DNA from 2 places in the Bradyrhizobium sp. USDA3010 genome. Region 1 is predicted to be linked to the other one. Evidence: riboswitches for the same ligand, from Rfam matches in the RefSeq annotation. Region 1 holds a riboswitch; the other holds the start of a gene.
The links. A riboswitch is a leader RNA that binds a small molecule or an ion and turns the genes downstream of it on or off. The one in region 1 is predicted to bind glycine.
Positions count from the first base shown of each region.

Region 2: it holds a riboswitch for glycine, as region 1 does, so the genes downstream of both, gcvT (glycine cleavage system aminomethyltransferase GcvT) here and AC066Y_RS33220 (D-amino acid dehydrogenase) in region 1, are expected to answer to the same signal.

Region 1 covers NZ_JBWJZD010000030.1:64,710-72,233, reverse strand. Annotated here, with positions in the region: gene AC066Y_RS33230 (ABC transporter substrate-binding protein) at 1-1,318, opposite strand, end outside; gene AC066Y_RS33225 (M20/M25/M40 family metallo-hydrolase) at 1,588-2,718, shown strand; glycine riboswitch at 2,811-2,916, shown strand; glycine riboswitch at 2,920-3,033, shown strand; gene AC066Y_RS33220 (D-amino acid dehydrogenase) at 3,099-4,481, shown strand; gene AC066Y_RS33215 (ArgE/DapE family deacylase) at 4,532-5,848, shown strand; gene AC066Y_RS33210 (ABC transporter permease) at 6,111-7,115, shown strand; gene AC066Y_RS33205 (ABC transporter permease) at 7,119-7,524, shown strand, end outside.
Region 2 covers NZ_JBWJZD010000007.1:264,693-272,216, reverse strand. Annotated here, with positions in the region: gene AC066Y_RS14450 (DUF3455 domain-containing protein) at 1-104, shown strand, start outside; gene AC066Y_RS14445 (cyclic nucleotide-gated ion channel) at 101-1,351, opposite strand; gene alaS (alanine--tRNA ligase) at 1,363-4,050, opposite strand; glycine riboswitch at 4,254-4,344, shown strand; gene gcvT (glycine cleavage system aminomethyltransferase GcvT) at 4,484-5,629, shown strand; gene gcvH (glycine cleavage system protein GcvH) at 5,650-6,015, shown strand; gene gcvP (aminomethyl-transferring glycine dehydrogenase) at 6,040-7,524, shown strand, end outside.

The DNA of each region.
Region 1 (7,524 bases):
CCCAGTTGGTGAAGAACATGTTCCAGCCGCCTTCTTTCGGGGGCTTCTGGCTGGCGCGGCGGGTCACCACGGTCTGCCAGTCGGTTGCCTGCAGGTCGACCTTGAAGCCGGCATCACGCAACTGCTGGGCGACGACGATTGGCTGCGCCTTGAGCGTGGTGACATCGCCGGGCGCCATGATCACGATCGGCGTGCCGTCATAGCCCGACTCCGCGAGCGCCTTCTTGGCCGCGGCCATGTCGCCGCCCTTCGCCAACGTCTCGCCGCCGACATCGGTCGCAAACGGCGTATCGCAGATGAAGAAGGCGACGCAGGTCGTGTAATATTTGGGATTGCCGACCAGGGCGTCGAGCACCTGCTTCTGGTTGACCGCCAGCAGCGCCGCCTGGCGGACCTTGACGTTGTCGAACGGCGGATAGAGGAAGTTCATGCGGCCCAGCGTCTGGAACCCGGCCTTGTTCAGCGTCTCGATCTTGAGGTCCTTGTCGGCTTCGAGGACCGACAATGTGTCGAGCGACGGATTCTCCAGGAAATCGATATCGCCGGATTGCAGCGCATTCATCGCGGTCTGGGCGTCGGCCATCGTAACCCATTCGACGCGGTCGACCTTCACCACCTTGCCGCCCGCGGTCCAACTCGCCGGCTCCTTGCGCGGCACGTAATCCTTGTTCTTCTCATAGACCGCCTTCACGCCCGGCTGGAATTCGGCCTGGACGAATTTGAATGGGCCCGAACCGATCTGCTCCGGGATCGGCTTGTCCGGCGGCGTTTCCGCCAACCGCTTCGGCATCATGAAGGCGACGCGCGACGACGGCTTGCCGATCGAGTCCAGCACCAGGCCGTAGGGCTCCTTCAGCTTCAGCGTGATCGTCTTCGCGTCGGTGGCCTCTAAGCTCGCGGTAAAGTCCATCAGCTTCTGGCCCATGCCGTCGACCTTGGCCCAGCGCTTCAGCGAAGCGACGCAGTCTTCGGCGGTCACCGGTGTTCCATCGTGCCACTTCAGGCCGTCGCGCAGCGTGAACGTGTAAGTGAGCTTGTCGTCGGACACCTTCCAGTCGGCCATCTGCGGCTGGATCTTGAAGTTGGAGTCGGTCGCGATCAGCGTGTCGTAGACCATGTAGCCATGGTCCCGCGTGATGTAGGCCGTGGTCAGGATCGGATCGATGACGCGCAGATCCGAGTGCATCACCGCGGTAATGGTCTTGCCCGCGGCCATGGCCTGCGGCGCAAAGGACAATTCCTGCGGCGCGAACGACAGCGCGAGCGCCGTCAACGCAGCCGCTAGCGTGCGGTGCTTCCAACGCGAGATAGGGAACATGCAATTTCTCCTGACGTGTAACTGGTCAAAGCCGGCTTATTCGTTATGCATGCGGTTCGTTATTTAGGCGAACTAACATGCTGTATGGCTTGTGAAATCGAGACTTGCATCAAGCGCAATGCGCGTCAATCGGTTTCCGGCAGGATCGAACGTATACGAACGAATGAGCGGCAGGTTCAGCGCATTTGACTTTACAAAGTCGTCTTCCGAGCTTTTCGTACGGCACGCGAACGCGTATCGGCGCGCACAAACAACAAGAGAGAAAAGACATGAACCCCGCCAATCTTCCTTTTGATTCCGAAGCGATGCTGCAGGGGCTGCGCAGCTGGGTGGAATGCGAGAGCCCGACATGGGATGCGGCCGCGGTCGAGCGCATGCTCGACCTCGCCGCGCGCGAGATGGCGGTCATGGGTGCGACGATCGAACGCATCGCGGGACGCCAGGGCTTTGCCGGCTGCGTCCGCGCCCGTTTTCCCCATCCGAAACAAGGCCAGCCCGGCATCCTCATCGCCGGCCATCTGGACACCGTGCACCCGGTCGGCACCATCGAAAAGCTGGCGTGGCGGCGCGAAGGCAACAAGTGCTTCGGGCCCGGTATCTTCGACATGAAGGGCGGCAACTATCTGTCGATCGAGGCGATCCGGCAGTTGGCGCGCGCGTCCTTTACGACGCCGCTGCCGATCACCGTGCTGTTCACGCCCGATGAAGAGGTCGGCACGCCGTCGACGCGCGACATCATCGAGGCCGAAGCCGCGCGCAACAAATACGTGCTGGTGCCGGAGCCCGGACGGCCGAACAACGGCGTCGTCACCGGCCGCTACGCGATTGCGCGCTTCAATCTGGAAGCTGTCGGCAAGCCGAGCCATGCCGGCGCGACGTTGTCCTCCGGCCGTTCCGCGATCCGCGAAATGGCCCGGCAAATCATTGCGATCGACGGCATGACCACCGAAGACTGCACCTTCTCGGTCGGCATCGTGCATGGCGGGCAATGGGTCAATTGCGTCGCAACGACCTGCACCGGCGAAGCGCTCAGCATGGCCAAGCGCCAGGCCGATCTCGACCGCGGCGTCGAGCGCATGCTGGCGCTGTCGGGCACCGCCAACGACGTCACCTTCAAGGTGACGCGCGGCGTCACCCGCCCGGTATGGGAGCCGGATGCCGGCACCATGGCGCTCTATGAAAAGGCCAAGGGCCTTGCAGCGGCGATGGGCCTCGATCTGCCGCACGGCAGCGCCGGCGGCGGATCGGACGGCAACTTCACTGGTGCGATGGGCATCCCTACCCTCGACGGCCTCGGCGTTCGCGGCGCCGATGCACATACGCTCAACGAGCATATCGAGATCGAGAGCCTCGTCGAGCGCGGCCGCCTGATGGCGGCGCTGCTGGCGACGCTGGACTGACATCGATTTGCACTGCACAACACGTTGGCACTGCCGGATCGAAATTTAGCCTTGTCCAATTTTGAGGCTTCGCCTACGGTCCGGCCGTCCAACGCGACGATGCGGGAGAGATCGAAGCCACAACATTCGTGTTGTTGCTTCGGCGCCGACGGAGCAACCGCCCCGGAAACTCTCAGGCAAAAGGACTGTATCGTCAGGACGATCTGGAGAGAGACGGACACGACCGCATCAAGGGCCGTGACGTCCACCGAAGGGGATAGTCTGCCATCGGGCCCTGGCCCGATGCGGATCAAGCTCTCAGGTACCGTGACAGATGGGGCGCCGACGCCGGTTTCACCGGTGGTTCGGCGACTCTAACCCACGGGAGCCTGAAGACCACCATGCCTCACATCGCAATCATTGGCGCCGGCATCACCGGCGTGACGACAGCCTATGCCCTGCTCGAACGCGGCTATCGGGTGACTGTCCTCGACAGGCATCGCTATGCCGCGATGGAAACTTCGTTCGCCAACGGCGGACAGCTTTCTGCCAGCAATGCGGAAGTGTGGAACAGCGCCGCGACCATTCTCAAGGGGTTGCGCTGGATGCTTCGCAGCGACGCGCCGCTGCTGATGAACCCGAAGCCGAGCTGGCACAAATATTCCTGGATCGGCGAGTTCGTCGGCCACATCGGGCGCTATCGTGCCAACACCATCGAGACGACGCGGCTCGCAATCGAGGCGCGCAAGCATCTGTTCTCGATCGCACAGCGCGAGAATATCGCCTTCGATCTCGAACGCCGCGGCATCCTGCACGTCTATCACGACAAGGCCGGCTTCGAGGCGGGCCTGCGCGTCAACACGCTGCTGCAACAAGGCGGGCTCGACCGCCGGCCGGTGACGGCGGACGAAATCCGCAGCATCGAGCCCGCGCTGCAAACGACCTGCTATGGCGGCTTCTTCACGCCGTCGGACGCGACCGGCGATATCCACAAGTTCACGCGCGGGCTCGCCGACGCCTGCATCCGCCGCGGCGCGAGCTTCGTCCATGAAGCCGACGTCGATGCGATCGCGCGCGGCGACGACGGTTTCCGCATCGGCTGGAACGAAGCCGCTTCGCACGATGCTGAGGTCGCGAGGCGACATGAGTTGCAGGCGGACGGCATCGTCATTTGCGCCGGCGTCGCGAGCCGCCACTTCGCAGGCCTGCTCAACGACCGCGTCAACGTCTATCCGGTGAAGGGCTATTCGATCACCGTGCAGCTCGATGCGCCGCAAAGCCAGGACGCTGCGCCAACCGTCAGCCTGCTCGATGAGGCGGCGAAGATCGTCACCAGCCGGCTCGGCGCCGACCGCTTCCGCGTCGCTGGCACCGCCGAGTTCAACGGCTTCAACCGCGACATTCGCGCCGACCGCATCCAGCCGCTGGTGGATTGGGTGCGGCAGCATTTTCCCGGCATCGACACGTCGAGGGTCGTGCCGTGGGCCGGCCTGCGCCCGATGATGCCGAACATGATGCCGGTGGTGCGCGCCGGACGGTATCCGGGCGTGTTCTACAACACCGGCCACGGTCATCTCGGCTGGACGCTGTCGGCTGCGACGGCACAGATGGTGGCAGGCGCGATTGATGACTGCGCGACCTCGACGCGCCCTCGGTGTTGCCGTCGCAGGTCGATGCGACCGAGGCCGCCCGCGCAGCTTTCCCCTAATTATCCGGTCGACGAGGAAGAATATGAGCGTATTTGCGTGTGGCCAAGTCGGAATTCGCTGAGAAACACCGCATGACAACGACTAGCGTCATATTGGGGAAAAGCGCTTCAGCGCGGGAGGGGACAATGCGCATTGGGGTGGCGGACACGCATGAGACGCTGACCAAGCCGGATCAGATTGCCGCGGAGCTGTGCGCGGCCGTCGATCGAAACTTCGACGATCAGATCGCATTCCTGTCGCGCATGGTGCAGTTCCGCAGCTTGCGCGGACAGGAAGCGCCGCAACAAGCTTGGCTGGCCGAGCAATTCGCAAAGCGCCGCTACGAGGTCGATACGTTCAGCCTTGCGGACGTCAACCTGATGAGCCATCCGAAGGCCGCACCGATGGACGGCATCGATCTTGCCGGATCGCAGCAGGTCGTTGCGACGCTCAACAGCACAGGCAGCGGGCGCAGCCTGATCCTGCAAGGTCATATCGACGTGGTGCCGGAGGGGCCCGCTGACCTTTGGGACCGGCCGCCGTTCGCGGGTGCCGTGCACGACGGCTGGATGTTCGGGCGTGGCGCGCAAGATATGAAGGCCGGTGTCTCGGCAATGATCTTCGCGCTCGATGCTTTCCGCGACGCCGGCTATGCCCCTGCCGGCCGCGTCCATCTGCAGACCGTGACCGAGGAAGAGAGCACCGGCAACGGCGCGCTGTCGACCTTGATGCGCGGCTATCGCGCCGACGCCTGCCTCATTCCCGAGCCAACCGGACACACGCTCACGCGCGCCCAGGTCGGCGCCGTCTGGTTCCGCCTGCGCGTCCGCGGCACGCCGGTGCATGTTGCCTATTCCGAGGCCGGCACCAGCGCGATCCTGTCGGCGATGCATCTGGTGCGCGCGTTTCAGGATTACATCAAGGCGCTCAACGCCCGGGCGCTCGACAACAGCTGGTTCCGCAGTGTCAAGAATCCGATCAAGTTCAACGTCGGGATCATCAAAGGCGGCGATTGGGCCAGTTCGACCGCGGCGTGGTGCGAGCTGGACTGCCGGCTTGGTCTCTTGCCCGGCGAAACACCACAGCAGGCGATGCGCGGCATCGAGGAATGCCTGACTGAGGCGCACAAGGCTGACGAGTTCCTGTCCGACAATCCGGCCGAGCTGGTGTGGAGTGGCTTTCAGGCGGACGCAGCGGTGTGCGAGCCCGGCAGCGAAGCGGAAGCAGCTCTGTCTGCCGCCCATCACTCCGTCTTCCAGGCTCCAATGCAGGAGCGCCTGTCCACGGCCGTCAACGACACCCGCTACTATTGCGTCGACTACGGCATACCCGCACTTTGCTATGGTCCTTACGGTATCGGCCCGCACGCGTTCAACGAACGGGTCGAGCTCGACAGCCTTCGCAAGACGACGCAGAGCATCGCACTGTTCGTCGCCAACTGGTGCGGCGTGATGCGAGCGTGAATGGACTTGTCGTTTCAGGTCGGTGGCGCATTGCGCCATGTGCAATTCGAAATAGCGCTTCAGACCAAGGGAGGCTTCCAACGGCCTGAACCGCGCCTTGATATAACATCGCCATTGGCACAGTATTTGCCTGCAAATTCATCACGTTCGCGCTAGCCTTGAGACAACACGCAGAAGCGCATGAGACACATCACGGGGACACCATGAGTATGATGCGGCCCAGCCTTCGCTTCGCACCACCCGACGGCAGGAGATAGCAACGATGCTCGGCTATCTCCTCCGCCGCATCCTCGCCGCCATTCCCGTAATGGGCGTGGTGGCTCTGTTCGTGTTCCTGTTGCTGCGGCTGACGCCGGGCGACCCGGCCGCCATTCTCGCCGGCGACAATGCGACGCCGGAACAGCTCGATCGCATCCGCACCTCGCTTGGTCTCAACGAGCCGATCTACATCCAGTTCTATACCTGGGTCGCCAAACTCCTGCACGGCGATCTCGGCGTCTCCCTGATCTCGAACAAGCCGATCCTCGAGATGATCGGTCCGCGCCTTGAGCCCTCGATTTCGGTCGCGCTGGCCACCATCGTCCTCTCGATCCTGGTGGCGGTGCCGCTCGGCGTGATCGCGGCGTGGAAGCACGGCACCTGGATCGACCGCTGCGTGATGGGGCTTTCGGTGCTCGGCTTCTCGGTGCCGGTGTTCGTGATCGGCTATGTGCTGATCCAATTCTTTGCGATCGATCTGCGCTGGGTGCCGGTGCAGGGCTTCAAGAGCATCATGTCCGCCTGCCCGGCAGCGCCGCCGAAACCGCTTAGCGCGCTGGAGGTCGCCACCTGTATGGGGGACGGCTTCGGTCCGTTCTTCCAGCGCCTCATCCTGCCGACCTGCACCCTCTCCTTCATCTATGTCGCGTTGATCGCACGCATGACGCGAGCCTCGATGCTCGATGTGCTGGGTGAGGATTACGTGCGCACCGCGCGCGCCAAGGGCATCGGCGAGACCGGCGTGCTGCTGCGCCATGCGCTGCGCAACGCCGCGGTCCCGGTCATCACTGTGATCGGTTCCGGTTTCGCGCTGCTGATCTCGGGCGTCGTCGTCACCGAGAGCGTGTTCAACCTGCCCGGCATCGGCCGCCTCACCGTCGATGCGGTGCTGGCGCGCGACTATCCGGTGATCCAGGCCATGATCCTTTTGACGTCGGGTATCTATGTCGCGGTCAATCTCTTGATCGACCTCGCTTACACCCTGCTCGATCCTCGTATCCGGTACTGAGCAATGGCGATCGAAACCCTTCCCGAATCCTCCATCCCCGTCACCCGGCCGTTCCGCGTCAAGTTCGGCTTCCTGGCGTCGACGCCGATCATCGCGGTTGCGACGATCTGCCTCGTCCTGATCATCCTGATGGCGATCTTCGCACCGCTGCTCGCGCCGCACGATCCGCTGTTGCTGACGCCGGCGCAGCGGCTGAAGCCGTCGAGCGCGCAATACCTGCTCGGCACCGACGCCTATGGACGCGACCTGCTGTCGCGCGTCATCTATGGCGCACGGATCTCGCTCTTGATCGGGCTCGGCGCCGCCGTCTGTTCGATCGCCATCGGGCTCCTGATCGGCCTCGTCGCCGGCTTCTTCCGCTGGGTCGACGCGGTGATGATGCGCGTGATGGACGGCTTGATGGCGATCC
Region 2 (7,524 bases), on a different contig from region 1:
GGATCAACACCTCAGGCGGCGAGCTCGGCGGCGCCTGCGACAAGGCCGGCGCCTTGAAGGGCGCGGCGTATTCGGCGGATTACGTGTTCCTGCGCCGCGACTAATCGCGGATGCCGCCGTCGGTCTCGTGCGGCGCCTGCGCAATCTCGCTGGCGGCAAGGTCGCCACCGACCGCGAGCGGATCGGCGAGCCGCGCCTCCGCCGTCTCCCGGACATGCGCAGCGAGCGCCGGCATCCGCTCGATCAGGGCATGGAAGTCCTGCGCATCGAGCAGCAGCAGCTTGGTCTTCCGGATCGCCGTCACCGTGCCGGAACGGCTGGTCCGCCGGAGCAGTGCGATCTCGCCGAAGAATGCGCCGTCGACAAGCCGCACCCGTTGGCTCGGCAGGTCGATCTCGACCTCGCCGGCGGTGATGAAATACATCGACGACGCCGCATCTCCGCGCCGCACCAGCACCTCGCCGGCTTCGATGGTCTGCGACCGCAAGAGCCGCATGATGTCGGCGATCTCGGCAGCGTTGAGATGCGAGAACAGCGGCACCCGCGCCAGCATGCCCCAGGTCACGACGAAGTCGCGGCGCCGCACCTCGTCGGCGAACGCGGTCGAGACGATCGCGACCGGCAGCGCGATCATCGCAAACCCGACCACGATCGCAACCACGGTGACGATGCGGCCGAGCACCGTCACCGGGACGACGTCGCCGTAACCGACGGTCCCGAGCGTCACGATCGCCCACCACATCGCCTGCGGCATGGTGCCGAACTTGTCCGGCTGCACCTTGTGCTCGATCGCATAAAGCAGCGAGGCAAACAGCAGCACCGCGCCGGTCAGGATCACGACGCAGCCGAACAGCGTGCGCCGCTCGGCGTGCAATGCAGCCAGCAGCGAGCGCATCGCGGTCGAATAGCGCACCAGCTTCAGGAACGGCAGCATACCGAACAGCACCAGCGCGGTCTTGTCACCGATCGCGAGCGCGACGGCCGACGGCAGGAAAGCGAGCAGGTCGATCACGCCGAGCGCCGAGAAGGCGTATTCCAGCCGCGCCTGAAGCGGCGTCATGTCGCGCAGCGAGCGGCCGACCACGCTCCAGAGCCGCGCGGCATATTCCAGCGCGAAGGCGGTCACCGCGGTGATCTCGATCGCCGTGAACAGCCACCAGAATTGGACGTCGATCTCCGGCACCGACGCCAGGATCGCCGCCAGCACATCGACGGTGATGATCGCGACGACGAGCCGGACAAATCGCGCGCCGACCGAATATGGCAGGTGGTCCTGCTCGAGCAGCTCGTAGAGACGCCCCCGCAGTCCGGGATCGCTGATCGTGGGCTTGAGCGGAGCCGTCGCCACGATCAGCCTCTCCGTCAGGCGCCGGCCGATGCCTGTTGAGTCATGGCCTGCTCGATCGCCGACAGCGCGGCGTCGGCCTTGGCGCCATCTGGCCCGCCTGCCTGCGCCATGTCGGGCCGGCCACCGCCACCCTTGCCACCGAGCACCTCGGAGCCCTTGCGCACCAGCTCGACCGCGTTGAAGCGCGAGGTCAGGTCGGCGGTGACGCCGACCACGATGCCGGCTTTGCCGTCCTCGGTGACGCCGACGATCGCGACCACGCCGGAGCCGATCTGCTTCTTGCCGTCGTCGACCAGGCTCTTGAGGTCCTTGGTCTCGACGCCTTCGACCGCGCGCGCGAGCAGCTTGACGTTGCCGACCTCGCGAACGCCGGAGGCCGCACCATTCGACGATGCTCCGCCGCCCATCGCGAGCTTCTTGCGGGCATCCGACAGGTCGCGCTCGAGCTTCTTGCGCTCCTCCATCAGGGCCGCGATGCGCGACGGCACATCCTCGATCGTGGTGCGCAGTTCGGCCGCCGCGGTCTTCGCCAGTGTCATCGTGTCGTTGGCGTGCTTGCGCGCATGATGTCCGGTCAGCGCCTCGATGCGGCGGACGCCGGACGCGACCGCGCTCTCGCTGGTCACCGAAATCAGGCCGATGTCGCCGGTGCGACGAACATGGGTGCCGCCGCAGAGCTCGACCGACCAGCCAAGCGCGTTCTGGCCGTGCTCGCGGGCGCTCTTGCCCATCGAGACGACGCGAACCTCGTCGCCGTACTTCTCGCCGAACAGCGCGCGCGCACCGGCCTCGCGGGCGTCGTCGACACCCATGACGCGGGTCGTCACCTCGTCATTCTCGAGCACGACATCATTGGCGATGTCCTCGACCCGGGCGAGCTCTTCCGGCGTGATCGGCTTCGGATGCACGAAATCGAAGCGCAGGCGATCGGGCGCGACCAGCGAGCCGCGCTGCGCGATGTGATCGCCGAGCACCTGGCGCAGCGCCTCGTGCAACAGATGCGTCGCCGAGTGATTGGCGCGGATCGACGAACGCCTGGCGTGGTCGACCTCGAGCTGCAGGGCGGTGCCGACGTTCAGGGTGCCCTGCTCCACCGTGCCGACATGCACGAACAGGTCGCCGGCCTTCTTCTGCATGTCGGTAACGCGAAACTTGACGCCCTCGCCCGTCAGGATGCCGACGTCGCCGACCTGACCACCGGACTCCGCATAGAACGGCGTCTGGTTCAGCACGATCGCGCCGGTCTCGCCGGCCTTGAGGCCGTCGACCGCAGCGCCGTCCTTGACCAGCGCCGTCACCACGCCTTCCGCGCTCTCGGTCTCATAGCCGAGGAATTCGGTCGCACCGAGCTTCTCGCGCAGCGGGAACCAGATGGCCTCAGTCGCCGCCTCGCCCGAGCCTGCCCAGGAGGCGCGCGCCTTCTCGCGCTGACGGTTCATCGCGTCGGTGAACGAGGCCTGGTCGACGCTGATGCCGCGCGACTTCAGCGCGTCCTGCGTCAGGTCCAGCGGGAAACCATAGGTGTCGTACAGCGTGAACGCGGTGTCGCCGTCGAACATGTCGCCCTTCTTGAGGCCGGCGCTCTTCTCGTCGAGGATCGACAGGCCGCGCACCAGCGTCTTGCGGAAGCGGGTCTCTTCCAGCTGCAGTGTCTCCTCGATCAGCTTCTCCGCGCGCACCAGGTCCGGATAGGCCTGGCCCATCTCGCGGACCAGCGCCCAGACCAGGCGATGCATCAGGGGCTCGCTCGCACCCAGAAGCTGCGCGTGGCGCATCGCGCGGCGCATGATCCGGCGCAGCACATAGCCGCGGCCCTCGTTCGACGGCAGCACGCCGTCGGCAATCAGGAACGCCGAAGAGCGCAGATGGTCGGCCATCACCCGGTACGACGCCACGTTCTGCGGGTTCGGCCCATGGCCGAGGGCCGAAGCGGCCGCATCGATCAGGTGGCGGAACAGATCGGTCTCGAACACGCTCTCGACGCCCTGCAGGATGCAGGCCATGCGCTCCAGCCCCATGCCGGTGTCGATCGAGGGACGCGGCAGCGCCACGCGCTCCTCCTTCGTCACCTGCTCGTATTGCATGAACACCAGGTTCCAGAATTCGAGGAAGCGATCGCCGTCCTCTTCCGGGCTGCCCGGAGGTCCGCCCCAGACATGCTCGCCGCGATCGATGAATATCTCGGAGCACGGACCGCACGGGCCGGTATCGCCCATCGCCCAGAAATTGTCCGAGGTCGCGATGCGGATGATGCGATCATCCGAGAAGCCCGCGATCTTCTTCCAGTAGCCCGCCGCCTCGTCGTCGGTGTGGTAGACGGTGACGAGCAGCTTGTCCTTCTTCAGCCCGAAATCCTTGGTGATCAGATTCCAGGCGAGCTCGATCGCGCGCTCCTTGAAGTAGTCGCCGAACGAGAAGTTGCCGAGCATCTCGAAGAAGGTGAGATGGCGCGCGGTGTAGCCGACATTGTCGAGGTCGTTATGCTTGCCACCGGCGCGGACGCACTTCTGCGACGTCGTGGCACGCTGATAGCCGCGCCTCTCGACGCCGGTGAAGACGTTCTTGAACTGCACCATGCCGGCATTGGTGAACATCAGGGTCGGGTCGTTGCGCGGAACCAGCGGCGACGACGCCACGATCTCGTGGCCGTTCTCCTTGAAGAAGTTCAGAAATGTCGACCTGATGTCGTTGACGCTGCTCATGTTCATCCAATCGGAAAAAGGGGCCGGCCAGCCGCAAAAAGGCGTCATTTTCCGGCCGAACGCTTTTAGACATTGCCAGCTGCGGTGTCCAGAAACTGTGCAGGCGGATCATGGGCTTGCCGCGGCAGCACAAAGCCCCATTGGATAGCAGCAAGAGCTGCGTTGACAGTCTTGGTGGCGCCGTGTTTTCTACCTACCTGTTACCCCGTCACGTCGGGAGAGACCGGCCTTACTGCCGGCGCCGAAGGAGCAACCGCCCCGGAAACTCTCAGGCAAAAGGACCGCGTGACGTCTAACATCTGGAAAGAGGCGCTGGGTTCTCCCCGATGCGTCCGCCGACGGGATAATACTCTCAGGCACAGCGACAGATGGGGCTTTCTGCAGGTTTCTCAAGGGGAAATAGGTCCCCGGCGGGAACCGCGAGGGCCCTGTGATGCTTGCGCGCGAAACCTCCCCGCTGAAACAGACCCCGCTGCACGCGCTGCATCTGGCGCGCGGCGCCAAGATGGTGCCGTTCGCCGGCTACGACATGCCGGTGCAATACACGGCCGGCGTGCTGAAGGAGCACCTGCACACCCGCAAGGAGGCCGGCCTGTTCGACGTGTCCCACATGGGACAGCTCGTGCTGAAGGCCAAATCCGGCAAGGTCGGCGACGCGGCGCTCGCGCTGGAAAAACTGGTGCCGCAGGACATCGTCGGCATCGCGCCGGGACGGCAGCGCTACGCGCAATTCACCAACGACGACGGCGGACTGCTCGACGACCTGATGGTCGCGAATTTCGGCGATCACCTGTTCCTGGTGGTCAACGCGGCCTGCAAGGCCGAGGACGAGGCGCATCTGCGCGCGCATCTCTCCGACGCGTGCGAGATCGTGTCGCTGGCCGACCGCGCGCTGATCGCATTGCAGGGACCAAAGGCCGAATCGGCGCTGGCGAAACTTTGTGCAGATGTCAGTTCGATGAAATTCATGGACGCTGGTCCCCGCCGCGTTGGCGACATCGACTGCTTCGTCTCTCGCTCCGGCTATACCGGCGAGGACGGTTTTGAGATTTCCGTGCCCGCAGACAAGGCGGAGGCCCTGGTCACCGCACTCCTGGACAATCCCGACGTGCTGCCGATCGGGCTCGGCGCGCGCGATAGCCTGCGGCTCGAGGCCGGGCTTTGTCTCTATGGCCACGATATCGACACCACGACGACCCCGGTCGAAGGCGCGCTGGAATGGTCGGTGCAGAAAGTCCGCCGCAGCGGCGGCGCCCGGGCCGGCAGTTTTCCTGGCGCCGACAAGATTCTCGCGCAATTCGCACAGGGCGCCGCTCGCCGCCGCGTCGGCCTGAAGCCCGACGGCCGCGCACCGGTGCGCGAAGGCGCTGCCCTGTTCGCCGATCCGACCTCGACCGAGCCGATCGGCAAGGTGACCTCGGGCGGCTTCGGCCCGAGCCTCAATGCGCCGGTTGCGATGGGCTATCTGCCGACATCCCTTTCCGCGCTCGGCACCACGGTTTTCGCCGAAGTGCGCGGCCAACGGCTGCCGCTCAAGGTCGCCGCCACGCCCTTCGTCCCCAATACCTACAAACGCTAAACGCCAAAGGATCGATCCCCATGACGACGCTGTACACGTCCGACCACGAATGGCTCCGCATCGAGGGCGACGTCGCCACGATCGGGATCACCGATTACGCGCAGTCGCAGCTCGGCGACGTCGTGTTCGTCGAACTGCCCAAGGTCGGCCGCAGCCTGAAGAAAGCCGAGGCCGCCGCGGTCGTCGAATCCGTCAAGGCCGCCTCCGACGTCTACGCGCCGATCACCGGCGAAGTGATCGAGGTCAACGAGGCGCTCGCCGCCGAGCCCGCGCTGGTCAATTCGGATGCCGGCGGCAAGGCCTGGTTCTTCAAGCTCAGGATTGCCGACAAGGGCGAACTCGGCGGCCTGATGGACGAGGCCGCCTACGCCGCGCACACCGCCTGAGGATCAGTCTTTAAGGATCAAGCCATGAACGCGCCCTTCAAGCCGATCAACGAAGCCGCCACCGATTTCGTCCGCCGCCACATCGGACCATCCCCGCGCGACGTCAACGCGATGCTGGAAACGGTCGGCGCCGCGAGCCTGCAGGCGCTGATGAATGAGACGCTGCCGGCATCGATCCTTCAGAAGGCGCCGCTCGATCTCGGCCGGGCGCTGAGCGAGACCGAGGCGCTCGCGCATATGAGCGAGCTCGCCGCGCAGAACCAGACCTTCACCTCGCTGATTGGCCAAGGCTATTCCGGCACCATTCTGCCCGCGGTGATCCAGCGCAACATCCTGGAGAACCCGGCCTGGTACACAGCCTATACGCCGTACCAGCCGGAGATCAGCCAGGGGCGGCTCGAAGCCTTGTTCAATTTCCAGACCATGATCTGCGACCTCACCGGGCTCGACGTCGCCAACGCCTCGCTGCTCGACGAGGCGACCGCGGCCGCCGAAGCGATGGCGCTCGCCGAGCGCCACTCGCAGGTGAAAGCAAAGGTGTTCTTCGTCGACAAGGAAGTTCATCCGCAGACGCTGGCGGTGATGCGCACGCGCGCCGCCCCATTGGGCTGGGCGCTGGTGGTCGGCGATCCCCTGACCGAGCTCGACAAGGCCGACGTGCTCGGCGCGCTGCTGCAATATCCCGGCACGACGGGCGCGGTGCGCGACCTCCGGCCCGCGATCGCATCGCTGCACGCCAAGGGTGCGCTTGCGATCGTGGCCGCGGACCTGCTGTCGCTGGCCCTGCTGACCTCACCCGGTGAGCTCGGCGCCGACATCGCCATCGGTTCGGCGCAGCGGTTCGGCGTGCCGATGGGTTATGGCGGACCGCACGCCGCCTACATGGCGGTGCGTGACACGTTGAAGCGCTCGCTGCCCGGCCGCATCGTTGGCCTCTCGGTGGATACGCGCGGTGCACCGGCCTATCGGCTGGCGCTGCAGACCCGCGAGCAGCATATCCGCCGCGAGAAAGCGACCTCCAACATCTGCACCGCGCAGGTGCTGCTCGCCGTGATCGCCTCGATGTATGCGGTCTATCACGGCCCCGAGGGCCTGACGCACATCGCACGCGGCGTGCATCGCCGCGCCACCGTGCTCGCCGCCGGCCTGCGCAAGCTCGGCTTTGCGCCGACCAGCGAGGCATTCTTCGACACCGTGACCGTCGAGGTCGGCGCGAAGCAGATCGAGATCGTCTCCCGCGCGCAGGCGGAGCGGATCAATCTGCGCATCGGCGCAACCACGCTCGGCATCGCGCTCGACGAGACCACGACGCCGGAGACTGTCGAAGCGGTGTGGCGCGTGTTCGGCGGCAAGCTCAGCTTCGCCGAGATCGAGGCGGCCGCGCGCGAGGCGCTGCCGAAGGAGCTGCGCCGCACCAGCGCATTCCTCACCCACCCGGTGTTCAACACGCACCGTTCGGAGACCGAGCTGCTGCGCTACATGCGCAAGCTCAGCGATCGCGACCTCGCG